2 regions of the Phytobacter sp. genome follow, and region 1 is predicted to be linked to the other one. Evidence: predicted binding sites of a transcription regulator. Region 1 holds the regulator's gene; the other holds the start of a gene.
The links. The regulator Fur, encoded in region 1, represses iron uptake genes when iron is present. The targets are predictions, from matches to a motif close to ATAATAATGAGAACNACTATCAA.

Region 1 (7,373 bases):
GGCAATGCAACCTGCGTTTCGATGATACGAACCCGGTTAAAGAAGATATCGAGTACGTTGACTCCATTAAACATGACGTAGAGTGGTTGGGTTTCCACTGGTCCGGCGATGTGCGCTACTCCTCTGACTACTTCGATCAACTGCATCAATATGCGGTTGAGCTGATCACCAAAGGTCTGGCTTTTGTTGATGAACTTTCTGCGGACGAAATCCGTGAATACCGTGGTTCGCTGACGGCGCCGGGTAAAAACAGTCCGTTCCGCGATCGCAGCGTAGAAGAGAACCTCGCACTGTTTGAAAAAATGCGTGCTGGTGGTTTTGAAGAAGGTAAAGCCTGTCTGCGTGCCAAAATCGATATGGCCTCACCGTTTATCGTTCTGCGCGATCCGGTGCTGTACCGCATTAAGTTTGCCGATCACCACCAGACTGGCAGCAAGTGGTGCATCTACCCGATGTATGACTTCACCCACTGCATCAGCGATGCGCTGGAAGGCATTACCCATTCTCTGTGTACGCTGGAATTCCAGGATAACCGTCGTTTGTACGACTGGGTGCTGGACAACATCTCTATTCCGGTTCACCCGCGTCAGTACGAATTCTCGCGCCTGAATCTGGAATACACCGTCATGTCCAAGCGTAAGCTGAACCTGTTGGTGACCGATAAGCACGTTGAAGGCTGGGATGACCCGCGTATGCCGACTATTTCTGGTCTGCGTCGTCGTGGCTACACTTCTGCATCCATCCGTGAGTTCTGCAAACGTATTGGTATCACCAAGCAGGACAACACCATTGAGATGGCTTCACTGGAATCCTGTATTCGTGAAGATCTGAACGAAAACGCGCCGCGTGCGATGGCGGTTATCGATCCGGTTAAAATGGTTATCGAAAACTACCCGCAGGGTGGAAGCGAAATCGTCACCATGCCTAACCATCCGAACAAACCGGAAATGGGCAACCGTGAAGTGCCATTCAGTGCTGAAATCTGGATCGATCGCGCCGATTTCCGTGAAGAAGCGAACAAGCAGTACAAGCGCCTGGTAATGGGTAAAGAAGTCCGTCTGCGTAATGCCTACGTGGTAAAAGCAGAGCGTGTGGAGAAAGATGCTGAAGGTAATATCACCACCATCTTCTGTACCTATGATGCAGATACCCTGAGCAAAGATCCGGCCGATGGTCGCAAGGTGAAAGGCGTGATTCACTGGGTGAGTGCGGCACATGCACTGCCAGTCGAAATTCGTCTGTATGACCGCCTGTTCAGCGTACCAAACCCGGGTGCGGCGGAAGACTTCCTGACGGTGATGAACCCGGAATCTCTGGTCATCAAACAGGGTTATGCTGAGCCATCACTGCAGGCTGCCGTAACGGGTAAAGCTTTCCAGTTCGAACGCGAAGGCTACTTCTGCCTTGATAGCCGTTATGCAACGGCCGATAAGCTGGTCTTTAACCGTACCGTGGGTCTGCGTGACACCTGGGCTAAAGTCGGCGAGTAATATCGACGTTAATATTTAAAAACGCTGCCTTGTGCGGCGTTTTTTTATTTCTGCGCACAAGGTTTCTTGTGATTTTACAATAATTGTCTGTGCTTGACATGAAATGCAGTTTTAAATTTATTATTTTTAACCCTCGTTCATCCTGATAATTTACACGGTAAATTACGATTTACTCCTCCTTTGCAAAACTCTCCTGAAACAACCTGAAATCTGTGTGTCCTGTCATATTCCTGGTTTTCACCTGGGCAAAATGCTTGATCATTCGTGCGGGCAAAAATAACCTTGATTCGGGGAGTGAAAGAAGTTTTTAGGCACTTTCCGTTATTTCCTGATTTTATTTTGTTGCTGAATGCCTTTGCACAGCACTTTTTATTTTAGTCAAAGAGGAACAATTATGAACGCGTTTACCGCCAAGCGTAAGGCGATAGCGTTAGCTATTGCCAGCGTTACAGCAATGTCAGGTTTAATGGCGTCACCTGCGGTCACTGCCGCAGGATTTGTTGACGATTCGACTCTTACTGGCGGTGTCTATTACTGGCAGCGTGAGCGCGACCGTAAAGACGTCACCGACGGCAATAAATATAAAACTAACCTTGCGCATTCCACCTGGAATACCAATCTGGATTTCCAGTCGGGATATGCAGCAGATATGTTCGGTATCGATATTGCGGCGTTTGCAGCCATTGAAATGGCCGAATCGTCGGGCAGTGCCCACCCTAACGAAATAGCTTTCTCTAATAGTCATAAAGTCTACGATGAAGACTGGGCTGGGGACAGAAGCGGTGCAAGTCTTTACACCGCTGCGGCTAAGTTCAAATACGGTCCGGTGTGGGCCAGAGCGGGCTATATTCAGCCCACCGGACAGACGCTGCTGGCTTCTAACTGGAGTTTTATGCCAGGAACCTATCAGGGTACCGAGGCTGGTGTAAAACTGAATTTTGAGCAAGCAGGCGAGTTGAGTTTTTCCTATATGTGGGCCAATGAATATAAAGCGCCCTGGTATAATGAAACCGATAATTTCTATCAAAATGATCGCGTGACCAAAATTGATTATGTGCACTCTCTCGGTGCGAAATATGATTTTAAAAACGATCTCGTATTAGAGGCTGCGTTTGGCCAGGCCCAGGGATATGTGGATCAGTATTTTGCGAAAGCCAGTTATAAATTTGATATTGCGGGTAGTCCGTTATCAACCAGTTATCAATTCTACAGTTCGAGGGATAAAGCCACTAATCATACGATTAATGATATTTATGATGGTACGGCATGGTTACAGGCGTTGACGTTTAATTATGCTGTCGGGCCGGTTGATTTACGTCTTGAAGGAACATGGGTTAAAGCTGATGGCCGCCAGGGATACTTCAACCAGCGTATGACGCCACTGTATGGTTCATCAAATGGCCGTCTGGATATTTGGTGGGATAATCGCTCAGACTTTAACGCCCACAATGAGAAAGCCGTCTTTGTCGGTGCGATGTACGATCTTAAAGATTTAAATCTGCCGGGTTGGGCGGTGGGGGCGTCATATGTCTACGGCTGGGATGCTAAACCCTCGAACGTTCCTTCTGGCGACAAATATTACGATGCCGGTAACTCCATTAAAGAATCTGCTTACAGTCTGGATGTGGTTTACACCCTGCAGGATGGTCTGGCGAAAGGCACACTCTTCAAGCTGCACTTCACGCAATATGATAACCACTCTGATATCCCGAGCTGGGGCGGGGGATACAACAATATCTTCCAGGATGAGCGCGACGTGAAATTTATCGTGATTGCGCCGTTCTCGATCTTCTGATGCGAAGGAGAGCAAAATGAAAAATAACCTGATGATTCTGTTAATGACCCTCGGTCTGGCTGCGTGTGTACAGCAACCTGGCGCGTCAAAGGAAGATATGCGTCTGAAAACCGCTTACAGTGCCTGCATTAATACGGCGGAGGGGTCGCCGCAAAAGCTTGAAGCCTGTCGTAGTGTGCTGGAGGTGCTCAAATCGGAAAAAGCGCATCAACAGTTTGCCCATGAAGAAACGGTTCGTACACTGGATTATCAGCAGTGCCTCGAAGCGACCCATACGGGTAACGGACAGGCGATAAAAGCCGATTGCGATCGTATCTGGCAGGAGATTCGTAGCCACAATACGCAGTAGGAAAAACACTTTTCCAGCCATAAAAAAAGCCAACCTTAGGGTTGGCTTTTTACGTTTACGGAAGATTATTTTCCAGCAATCTCGTGGGCATTGTCGTCGGTGCGGCAATCGCCTTCAGCGCAGTGGCCGTAGAGATAGAGGCTGTGGTTCGTCAGACGGATACCGTGTTGCGACGCGATTTCACGCTGGCGAGCTTCAATGGAGTCATCACTGAATTCAATCACTTTGCCACAATCGAGGCAAATCAAGTGGTCATGGTGATGTTGCTGAGTCAGTTCGAAAACGGATTTACCGCCTTCAAAATTATGACGGGTTACGATCCCGGCATCGTCAAACTGGTTCAGTACACGGTAAACCGTTGCCAGCCCGATCTCTTCGCCCATATCGATCAGGCGCTTATATAAATCTTCCGCACTGACATGATGGTTATCCGGCTCCTGAAGAACTTCCAGAATTTTCAAGCGAGGAAGCGTGACTTTCAGGCCGGCCTTCTTTAATGCGGTATTGTTGTCAGTCATGCGGAATCTGTCCTGTTGCTAAACGGTTCGCTCCCCATCGGGAAGCTACAAGGAATGCACTGGGAAATGCGTCTCATTATAGAACTGCCATGTCTAAATGAAAACTGCAAGCCCTCAAGTAAAGTAAGCGTATAAAACGTGGTAGCGCCAACAAAGTCCTTCGCGATACCCATTTTAACCAGGCCATATTGTACAGTGCTGGAGGCAAAAGTTAAAAAAATGTAGCAATTATTTCCATTGGTTTTAACTATCAATCTGGCGCAACCCGCAGATTGCGCCAAACAGCATCAGGCATTAATGATATCTTTAAGGTTCAGCTCTTCATAAATCTGCTTAACCCATTTATCAACACGTGCAGCGGTCAGCTCCGGCTGGCGGTCTTCGTCAATGGCCAGGCCCACGAAGTGGTCGTCATCGGCGAGGCCTTTGGACGCTTCGAAGTGGTAACCTTCAGTCGGCCAGTGACCGACAATCACCGCACCGCGTGGTTCGATGATGTCACGGATGGTACCCAACGCATCACAGAAGTACTCAGCATAATCTTCCTGATCGCCACAGCCAAACAGCGCGACCAGTTTGCCATTGAAATCAATGTCTTCCAGCGTCGGGAAGAAATCATCCCAGTCACACTGTGCTTCACCGTAGTACCAGGTCGGGATGCCGAGTAACAGGATGTCGTAGCCTTCCAGATCTTCTTTGCTGCTTTTTGCAATGTCGTGAACATCAGCAACATCTTTACCAAGCTGAGCCTGGATCATTTTTGCGATGTTTTCGGTATTACCGGTGTCGCTGCCGAAAAAAATGCCAGTGATTGCCATGAGTAAAATAACCTCTTGAAACTTAATGATATGGTGGTGGCGTTTAGCCCACGGATAAGGGCAATCATAGCAGAACAGGCAAGCGCGCGGAAACTGCAATCGCGCCAGACTGCACTCTATGCCACATGAAAGCGTTATTTAGATGAAGATTCAGAGGAATCAATGCTGTTCAGCGCTTTGAGCTGTTCCAGCAACATCTCTTCGATGAGTTCACTGCGACTCATTTGACGCGCGTCGGCCAGTGCATTTAATGCATCAACGGCTTCGGCATTGATTTTCAATTCGACGCGTTTAAGCCCACGAAATTTATCGCGTTTAAGCTGATTGCGTTTATTGATACGCAATTGCTCGTCGCGAGAGAGCGGATTGGTTTTAGGACGTCCCGGGCGACGCTCATTCGCGAACAGATCTAGTGTCGTGCGGTCCGTTTGTTCTTTAGCCATGATTTAAGAATACTACGGGAAGTACAAGCAATCGGGTCGTAGCCCGGGCTGATTAGCGCGCCATCATACATCAGGGAGGCAGGTACGCCAACGCCCGGGCGCGTTCAGGCGACCGGTCGCCGGGTTTTTAATCAGTTTGTCTTTTCAGCGAGATAACGACGGATAGCACGCAAAACGGCATCAGGCTTTTCTGCATGCACCCAATGGCCCGCACCGGCAATCACATGTGCCTTCGCCTGAGGAAATTGTTTGAGCAGCGTCTGCCTGTACTGTTCAGTCACATACGGTGAGTTCCCACCAGGAATGAACAGAGCAGGGTGGTTCCAGGCCGGAACCTCTTCCCAGCCTACAATGTGCGGGTACTGTTCCCAGAGCACGGGAACGTTAAAACGCCACTGGCCGTCAATAAACGACTTCAGCAAAAACTGAATCACTCCCTCTTCATCAATAACGGTACGCATCACGGCAGCCGCCTGCTGGCGCGTTGTGGCTTGCGCATCCGTCACGGCATTGATAGCGGCAAAAATCTCATCATGGCGGCGGACAGCATAATCAACGGGGGCAATATCAATCGCAACCAATTGGTCAATACGCTCAGGAGCGAGGCCAGTTAAGGCCATGACTGCTTTGCCACCCATCGAGTGGCCGATAAAGGTTGCGCGCTCTATAGAATGTGCGTCCAGCGTGTCGACCAAATCCTGCGCCATCACCGGATAATTCATCTCGTCTGAACGGTCTGAAAGCCCGTGATTACGCATATCAACCTGAAGAATGTCATGGTCATTGACGAGGTCACGAGCAAGGATACCGAGGTTGTCCAGGCTACCAAACAAACCGTGGACCAACACGATGGGAGAATTGTTGTGCGATTGTTGTGCAGATTGCGCTCGGGTATTCAATTTCATGGCAAAGTTCTTTTTTTCGCTCTTTCGGATTAGGGTATTATGTTGAACATTCTGCCGCCCGGCTGCAAGGTTCAGACACAATCTAACTTAGCAGCCTCTCAGGTTTAACGCTATCCGCTGTTGAGATTTGACTTTATAATCTCAATAACTTGTATTCAGATAAGACACTGCACTGGATTAAAATGAAAACGATTGAAGTTGATGATGAACTCTACAGTTATATTGCCAGCCACACGAAGCATATTGGTGAGAGTGCATCCGACATTTTACGGCGCATGTTGAAATTTTCTGCCTCTGCGCAACCCGCCGCCACGGTTCCCGCTGCTGTAAAAGAAACACCTGTTACAACTAAGGTTGTTGAAGAGGTCAAACCGACCAATACCGCGAAAGACAAAGTGCGTGCGGTGCGCGAGTTACTGCTTTCTGATGAGTACGCCGATCAGAAAAAAGCCGTCAACCGTTTCATGCTGGTGCTGTCTACGCTCTATTCTTTGGACAATAACGCTTTTGCAGAATCTACCGAGTCTCTGCATGGGCGTACCCGCGTATACTTTGCGTCTGATGAACAAACCCTGTTGCAAAACGGTACTCAAACCAAGCCAAAACAGGTGCCAGATACTCCATACTGGGTCATCACCAACACCAATACGGGTCGTAAATGCAGCATGGTCGAACACATCATGCAGTCAATGCAGTTCCCGGCGGAATTGATTGAAAAGGTTTGCGGCACAATTTAATCCTTGCATAAAAAGGACCAGGCAATGGCTAACCATGAACGTGCGGGGCAACCTGCGCAACAGAGCGATTTGATCAACGTCGCCCAACTTACCGCGCAGTACTACGTACTCAAGCCGGAAGTCGGTAACGCTGAACATGCAGTAAAATTTGGTACGTCAGGTCACCGCGGCAGTGCGGGGCGTCATAGCTTCAACGAACAACATATTCTGGCGATTGCCCAGGCGATTGCCGAAGAGCGCGCTAAAAACGGTATCACCGGTCCGTGCTATGTGGGTAAAGATACCCATGCCTTGTCTGAACCTGCATTCATCTCCGTG
Region 2 (7,373 bases), on a different contig from region 1:
AAAATGTTGGGCAGAACGTGAATAATCTCCTGAAAAAATTTAACTGTCAGAGCAAGCAACGCAAGCGACAGACCAAAGTAAACCGGGGCGAGCAACCAGCGCGAGGCATACATTGCATTTTCAAGAAATCGTTCCATAGTGTCCTTTCAGATTACATAACCAGTGGTCAGTATACCGCAGGGGACCAGTGAAATTGCAACACTGTCCCAACGCTATTACAACGATTTACCAACCCACGAGTTACACGTCTGTCGGAGTGACCTCCGGGCGTTTGTACTCCGGCCAGACCAACACCACCAGCTCAGGGTACGCTTCCATACTGAATTCCCGGAAACACTGACGCAGGTTGAGCACATCCAGATCAGAATGCAGGACTTTTTCACCATTCAGACAGCGCTTTTTTATATTGTCGTAATACTTATAAACAGCTGAATTGAGATCGCTACAACGTCGTTGCGCCTCGAATAAACCAGGCACACTATTTAACTCCGCCATGTTCATTCGTTTAATCGTAGCATGGAGAAAATCGATATATTCATGGTTAACACGCCAGTACCAAACGGGTGTAATGGCATTCATCAGCATAGAGAAATGGTCTTCACCTTCCTCTTTTGATAAAGGATTACTTTGCGGTGACGGCAATTGATTTTCACCGCCTGACGGTTGTTTATTGTTATCACGCATCAATAAAAGCACGCCGCCAGTCAACAGCAATAAAGCAACAACAGAATAAAAAATACTGTTCATGTGCAAGCTCCATTTTTTTTGATTTTAAAAGTGCGCCATGATATTGTCAACGAACCTCACGCCCGGACTTACCCCACCCTGTTGATATTAAAGGATATTAGAAATGCTGCCCGAGAATCTGGTCCCGGCTCGCTTTCACATTTCCGCTGCAGAATCCGAATCCGATGAAGCAGAAAAAGACAGTAATTTAACTCAGGGAAAAAGAACGCTCTCTGATTACGCTAACGACATATTAGCTAATGTGACGCGTACAGGGCAATCCCGGAATATGTTACTTGAAGAGCGCGACCGTCATATAAAAGACCGATTATATCGCGTGGTTAAAATCGATACCTTCGCCAGACTGCTAAATGATTTGCAGGCTGAAGGAGAGATTGATTCTCAGGCATTAAGTCAAATTATTGCTGATAAGACCAAAGAGATTAATGACGCAGGAAATGAAATTTGGCTTAATCTCATTACCCGCGAGAAAGATATGCCTTTGTTTTATAAACTTGGGGATGAGTGACGTGAAAGAGGTTGAAGATAATGACGTTTATTTGGTTTTAGATAGCCATAAAAGTGACGAATTTATCTTAAAGCAAAATATTGAATCATTAATTCAAAGTAAGAATGCCACCATCCAGCGAATTGCGCATGAGCTGGTGTCGATTCCTGCGGCACTCGTACGCCTGAAATGGCAAAACCGCCGTGAGATCTACGCCATTCAGGTCAAGGAAGAGATATACGGCGCGGCTATCAACGCCATCATCGAATCTCGCCCTGAGCTGCTGGAAAAAATAATGGCCCGACTGGAAGCCAACTATCAGTATATTCTCGCCAGAGAGACTGCAACGCTGCGTATCAGCCGTAAGCTCGCAGATGAAGAGTACCGCACGGCGGTGGTGACGACTGTCGCACTGGAAGAAAAGGCCGAACAACCGGTGAACAATAACGAATTATCTCCTGCCCCCTCTGCGAAGAAATAATTACGCACATCCGTCTGCATATTCCCCTGCAAATCCCCCGGACATAGAACCTCGTGCATCCAAATTAAATAAAACTTAACCCTTATTTAGCCCCACTAAAACTGCGGCATTAAAATGACGGGAAGAACAGAAACAAAAAGGCTGGCAACATGGCCAGCCTTTTTTATATTGAACGACGCGGAAATTACTTCGCAGCAGCGACTTCTTCGCCCACCAGACCAATTTTGAGATAGCCCGCCTGGTGCAGCGTATCCATCACTTTCATCATGGTTTCATAGTCGACGGTCTTGTCCGCGCGGAAGAAGATGGTGGTATCTTTCTTCCCTTCCGTCACGGCATTCAGCTCATTCACCATTGTCTCGTCCGTCACAGGATCGTTACCGATAAACATGGTGTTGTCGGCTTTAACAGAGAGATAAACGGGTTTTTCCGGACGTGGCTGCGGCTGACTCGAAGAGGCCGGCAGATTCACTTTCACATCTACCGTGGCAAGCGGGGCCGCCACCATAAAGATAATCAGCAGAACCAACATAACGTCGATAAACGGCGTAACGTTGATCTCGTGCATTTCGCCATTATCGTCCAGATCTTCATTAAGACGCATTGCCATGGGGCATCAACCTACTCGTAATTTCTGGGCGGTGTGGACAGGCTTTGCAGAAGAACTGGCAGCCAAATCCAGGTCACGGCTTTGCAACAGCAGAACCTGTGCAGCAACATCACCCAGGGAGGCTTTATAGCTGCCAATCATGCGGGCAAAGATGTTATAGATGACAACCGCCGGGATAGCAGCAATCAAACCAATAGCGGTAGCCAGCAGCGCTTCTGCGATACCAGGCGCTACAACGGCAAGGTTGGTGGTCTGCGTCTGGGCAATACCGATAAAGCTGTTCATGATGCCCCAAACGGTACCGAACAGACCCACAAACGGGGAAATCGCCCCGATGGTCGCCAGGTAGCCATTACCGCGGCCCATATGGCGGCCGGTGGCAGCAACACGACGCTCAAGGCGGAAACCAGTACGTTCTTTGATACCTTCGTTATCTTCACTACCTGCAGACAGCTCCAGCTCATTCTGCGCTTCGTTAATTAACAGGGTACTCAGGCTGCGGGCATGGAAGGAGGAAGAGACATCACTGGCTTGATCCAGAGAGCGAACGTCAGAGAGCAGTTGCTGTTCGCGCTTAAGGCGACGCTTCTGCGCAATTAATTCCACACTTTTGCTAAAGAAAATGGCCCATGTAACTACTGATGCCAGAATCAACCCGATCATCACAATCTTAACGACGATGTCGGCATGTTGATACATACCCCAAACGGAAAGATCCGTCTGCATCAAATTATTACCCACTGTGTATCTCCAGGACGCATATCACAAAATCTGAGCGTAATAATATCAAAACGACGTCGAATTGATAGTAGTTCTCATTAGTATTTACATACTGCATGAATATCCCCTCTTTTTCTTTGCGCTTACGCAGTAAAAAAGTCCCGATGGATAATATTCAGAAAATTTTATGCTTTATATCCGGGTCAGCAGTGCATCATTAATCAATCATGGTAGTCTGGACATCCAGACGTATAAAAACAGGTTAGGCGAACATGACGGCGAAGCATATTGATACCGCTCTGGTGAATGCAGGGCGCAGCAAGAAATACACTCAAGGATCGGTTAACAGCGTGATTCAGCGCGCCTCTTCACTGGTGTTCGATACCGTTGAAGCAAAGAAGCATGCCACCCGCAATCGTGCCAAAGGCGAGCTGTTCTATGGACGCCGTGGGACCCTGACCCATTTTTCGCTGCAGGAAGCTATGTGTGAACTGGAAGGTGGCGCGGGCTGTGCACTTTTCCCTTGTGGGGCCGCTGCCGTCGCCAATACCATCCTGGCGTTCGTTGAACAGGGCGACCATATTCTCATCACCAACACGGCTTACGAACCCACTCAGGATTTCAGTACCAAAATCCTCTCGAAATTGGGTGTAACGACGAGTTGGTTCGACCCGCTGATTGGCGCAGGCATCGCCGATCTTATCCAACCCAACACCAAAATTGTGTTCCTCGAATCTCCAGGCTCCATCACGATGGAAGTCCACGACGTCCCGGCTATTGTTACGGCAGTCAGAAGCGTAGCTCCGGATGCCATCATCATGATCGACAATACGTGGGCGGCGGGTATCCTGTTTAAAGCGCTGGAGTTCGATATTGATATTTCGATTCAGGCAGCCACCAAATACCTGATTGGTCACTCTGACGGCATGATTGGCACGGCGGTTTCTAACGCCCGCTGTTGGGATCAACTGCGTGAAAATGCGTACCTGATGGGCCAAATGGTCGATGCAGACACCGCCTACATGACCAGCCGAGGTCTGCGTACACTCGGCGTACGTCTGCGTCAGCATCATGAAAGCAGTATCAAAGTCGCCGAGTGGCTGGCCGACCATCCGCAGGTGGTTCGTGTTAACCACCCTGCTCTACCAGGCAGCAAAGGTCATGAGTTCTGGAAGCGCGATTTTAACGGCAGCAGCGGGCTCTTCTCCTTTATATTGAACAAACGCCTGACTGACAAAGAGATGACCGACTTCCTTGATAACTTCTCGCTGTTCGCGATGGCTTACTCCTGGGGCGGTTTTGAGTCGTTGATTCTGGCAAATCAGCCGGAACAGATTGCGGCGATTCGTCCTGAGGCGGAAGTCGATTTCAGCGGAACCCTTATTCGCCTGCATATCGGTTTAGAGGACGTTAATGATTTAATTGAGGATTTAGCGGCAGGATTCCAGCGTATCGTGTAGATTGTGGCTGCTGGTTTAAAATTCTGATTACGCCAGCAGAATACTCTGTATTAATTGCGCCCGGGATCAAGGTGTTTCGGGCAATAAACGCGTACAATAGCCTCTTCTAAGCGGTACCACAGGAAAGTCCATGGCTGTAATTCAAGACATTATCGCTGCGCTCTGGCAACACGACTTTGCCGCGCTGGCGAATCCACACGTTGTTGGCGTCGTCTATTTCGTGATGTTTGCCACTCTCTTTTTAGAAAATGGATTGCTTCCTGCCTCCTTTTTACCAGGAGACAGCCTGCTTTTGCTGGCGGGGGCACTCATCGCCCGCGGCTGTATGGATTACATCTCTACCCTGCTTATTCTCACCTCGGCGGCGAGCCTGGGTTGCTGGCTGAGCTACCTGCAAGGGCGATGGCTGGGGAATACACGTGTGGTCAAAAGCTGGCTGGCTCAGCTTCCGGAAAAATATCACCAGCGCGCCACCTGCATGTTTGACCGACACGGTTTACTGGCACTGCTGGCGGGTCGTTTCCTGGCGTTTATTCGCACCCTCTTGCCAACCATGGCGGGTATCTCCGGGCTATCTAACCGCCGCTTCCAGATTTTCAACTGGCTGAGCGCCCTGCTGTGGGTCGGCATTATCACCACTATCGGCTATGCCATCAGCATGATCCCGTTTGTAAAACGTCATGAAGACCAGGTGATGACCTTCCTGATGATCCTGCCGGTGTTCCTGCTGGTTGCTGGCCTGGTGGGTACGGTCGCCGTCGTCATTAAGAAGAAGTACTGCAGCGCCTGATTTTCTTCCCTTCCCTCTCCCTTCGGAGAGGGAATATTACGCCCCCTGCATCATGCGGATCCGCGCCGCATCCTCTCCCGGCGTGACGCCGAAATAGCGCTTAAACTCTCGGCTAAACTGAGACGGGCTTTCATACCCCACACGAATAGCCGCCGCGCTGGCTTTCATGCCGTCGTGGATCATCAGCATTCGCGCCTTATGCAACCGGAACGATTTGAGGTACTGCAGCGGCGAGGTACTGGTGACCGATTTGAAGTTGTGGTGAAAAGCAGAGACGCTCATGTTCGCTTCTGACGCCAGCTGATCTACGCTCAGGTTTTCCGTGTACTGGCTTTCAATGCGCTTCAACACCCGGCTGATGAGGCTGAAATGGGTTTGACGACTCACCAGCGCCAGCAGCGCCCCGCCACCCGGCCCGAGCAGCACATGGTAGAGGATCTCGCGAATGATTTGCTTGCCAAGAATTCGGGCATCCAACGGTCGGTCCATCACGTCCAGCAGACGTTCAATCGCACAAAGAATTTCATCTGATAGCGTGGCAGAGTTGATGCCGCTCGATGCCATGGACGGGTGAAACAGCTCATCTTCACCAATATCCATTAACAACTCCTGAAGCTGAAGAATATCGACATTCAGACGAATCCCCGCCAATGGAACGGCTTCTGTCGCGAAGGTTTCACATTCAAAGGGTAAAGGTACTGTCAGGAGCAAATATTCGTTGGTGTCGTAGCGAAACACCCGCTCATTGATGTAGCCAATTTTATGCCCCGAAAAGAGAAAAACGATGCCTGGCTGATACATGACTGGGGTGCGCGTTCCGGGCTGAGTGCCGTACAGAAGGCGCACATCAGGCAGTAACTCGCTTAACATATTTTCATTATTTTTCAGATCGTTAATCTGTTCTGTTAGCTGTAAGCAAATCTCTTCGCGGTTCATTTCTTCTCGCTCCAGGCACCATTCCCAATGCTGACAGTGTGCGCAGTTTTACCCACTTTCTCCAGTGCTGCGTAGAAATGGGCAAGACATCGGCAGGAATGTGCATTGAGAGGATGGCTCAGGCTGTCCACAATGTGCACCATCAGGTCGCTCTCTGCGCCCCCCGATTTTTTTACCCACATAAGGGAACGAGCAATGAACAACTTTAATCTTCATACCCCCACCCGCATTCTGTTTGGCAATGGCGCTATTGCCGATCTGCGCGAACAGATTCCTGCTGATGCCCGCGTTCTCATCACTTACGGTGGTGGCAGCGTGAAGAAAAATGGCGTTCTGGATCAGGTTTACAGCGCGCTGGAAGGTCTGGATGTCCGTGAGTTCAGCGGCATTGAACCGAACCCGTCTTACGAAACGCTGATGAACGCGGTAAAAATCGCCAAAGAAGAGAACATCACCTTCCTGCTGGCCGTCGGCGGAGGTTCAGTGCTGGATGGCACCAAATTTATCGCTGCTGCGGCACATTACGCGGACGGCGTTGATCCGTGGGAAATTCTGCAAACCTACGGCAGCAACATTACCAGCGCCATCCCGATGGGTTCCGTACTCACCCTGCCAGCCACCGGTTCTGAATCCAACAAAGGTGCGGTTATCTCGCGTAAAACCACCGGCGATAAACAAGCCTTTATGAACGAGCATGTTCAACCGGTATTCGCCGTACTTGACCCGGTTTACACCTACACCCTGCCACCGCGCCAGGTCGCTAACGGTGTGGTGGATGCCTTTGTACATACCGTTGAGCAGTACGTCACCTACCCGGTGAATGGCAAAATTCAGGATCGTTTCGCCGAAGGCATTCTGCTGACGCTTATCGAAGACGGCCCGAAAGCGCTGCAGGAACCGGAAAACTACGACGTGCGTGCCAACGTTATGTGGGCCGCCACTCAGGCGCTGAACGGTCTGATTGGTGCAGGCGTACCGCAGGACTGGGCAACCCATATGCTGGGCCACGAACTGACCGCGATGCACGGTCTGGATCACGCCCAAACACTGGCAGTCGTCCTGCCTGCCCTGTGGAACGAAAAACGCGACACCAAACGTGGCAAATTGCTGCAGTACGCTGAGCGCGTGTGGAACATCACCGA

Region 2: the regulator Fur is predicted to act here: its motif matches at 3,128-3,150, upstream of exbB (tol-pal system-associated acyl-CoA thioesterase).

What each region holds. Positions count from the first base shown of each region.
Region 1 is NZ_JCACPZ010000004.1:724,748-732,120, reverse strand. Features, by position in the region: gene glnS (glutamine--tRNA ligase) at 1-1,490, shown strand, start outside; gene chiP (chitoporin ChiP) at 1,885-3,285, shown strand; gene chiQ (ChiQ/YbfN family lipoprotein) at 3,302-3,634, shown strand; gene fur (ferric iron uptake transcriptional regulator) at 3,700-4,152, opposite strand; gene fldA (flavodoxin FldA) at 4,440-4,970, opposite strand; gene ybfE (LexA regulated protein) at 5,105-5,413, opposite strand; gene ybfF (esterase) at 5,545-6,318, opposite strand; gene seqA (replication initiation negative regulator SeqA) at 6,501-7,055, shown strand; gene pgm (phosphoglucomutase (alpha-D-glucose-1,6-bisphosphate-dependent)) at 7,080-7,373, shown strand, end outside.
Region 2 is NZ_JCACPZ010000008.1:1,084,006-1,091,378, forward strand. Features, by position in the region: gene AC5JPW_RS22985 (TIGR00645 family protein) at 1-137, opposite strand, end outside; gene AC5JPW_RS22990 (ESA_00282 family adhesion-associated protein) at 241-747, opposite strand; gene AC5JPW_RS22995 (hypothetical protein) at 851-1,255, shown strand; gene AC5JPW_RS23000 (cytoplasmic protein) at 1,257-1,715, shown strand; gene exbD (TonB system transport protein ExbD) at 1,900-2,325, opposite strand; gene exbB (tol-pal system-associated acyl-CoA thioesterase) at 2,332-3,066, opposite strand; gene metC (cystathionine beta-lyase) at 3,318-4,505, shown strand; gene AC5JPW_RS23020 (DedA family protein) at 4,636-5,295, shown strand; gene AC5JPW_RS23025 (AraC family transcriptional regulator) at 5,332-6,231, opposite strand; gene yqhD (alcohol dehydrogenase) at 6,427-7,373, shown strand, end outside.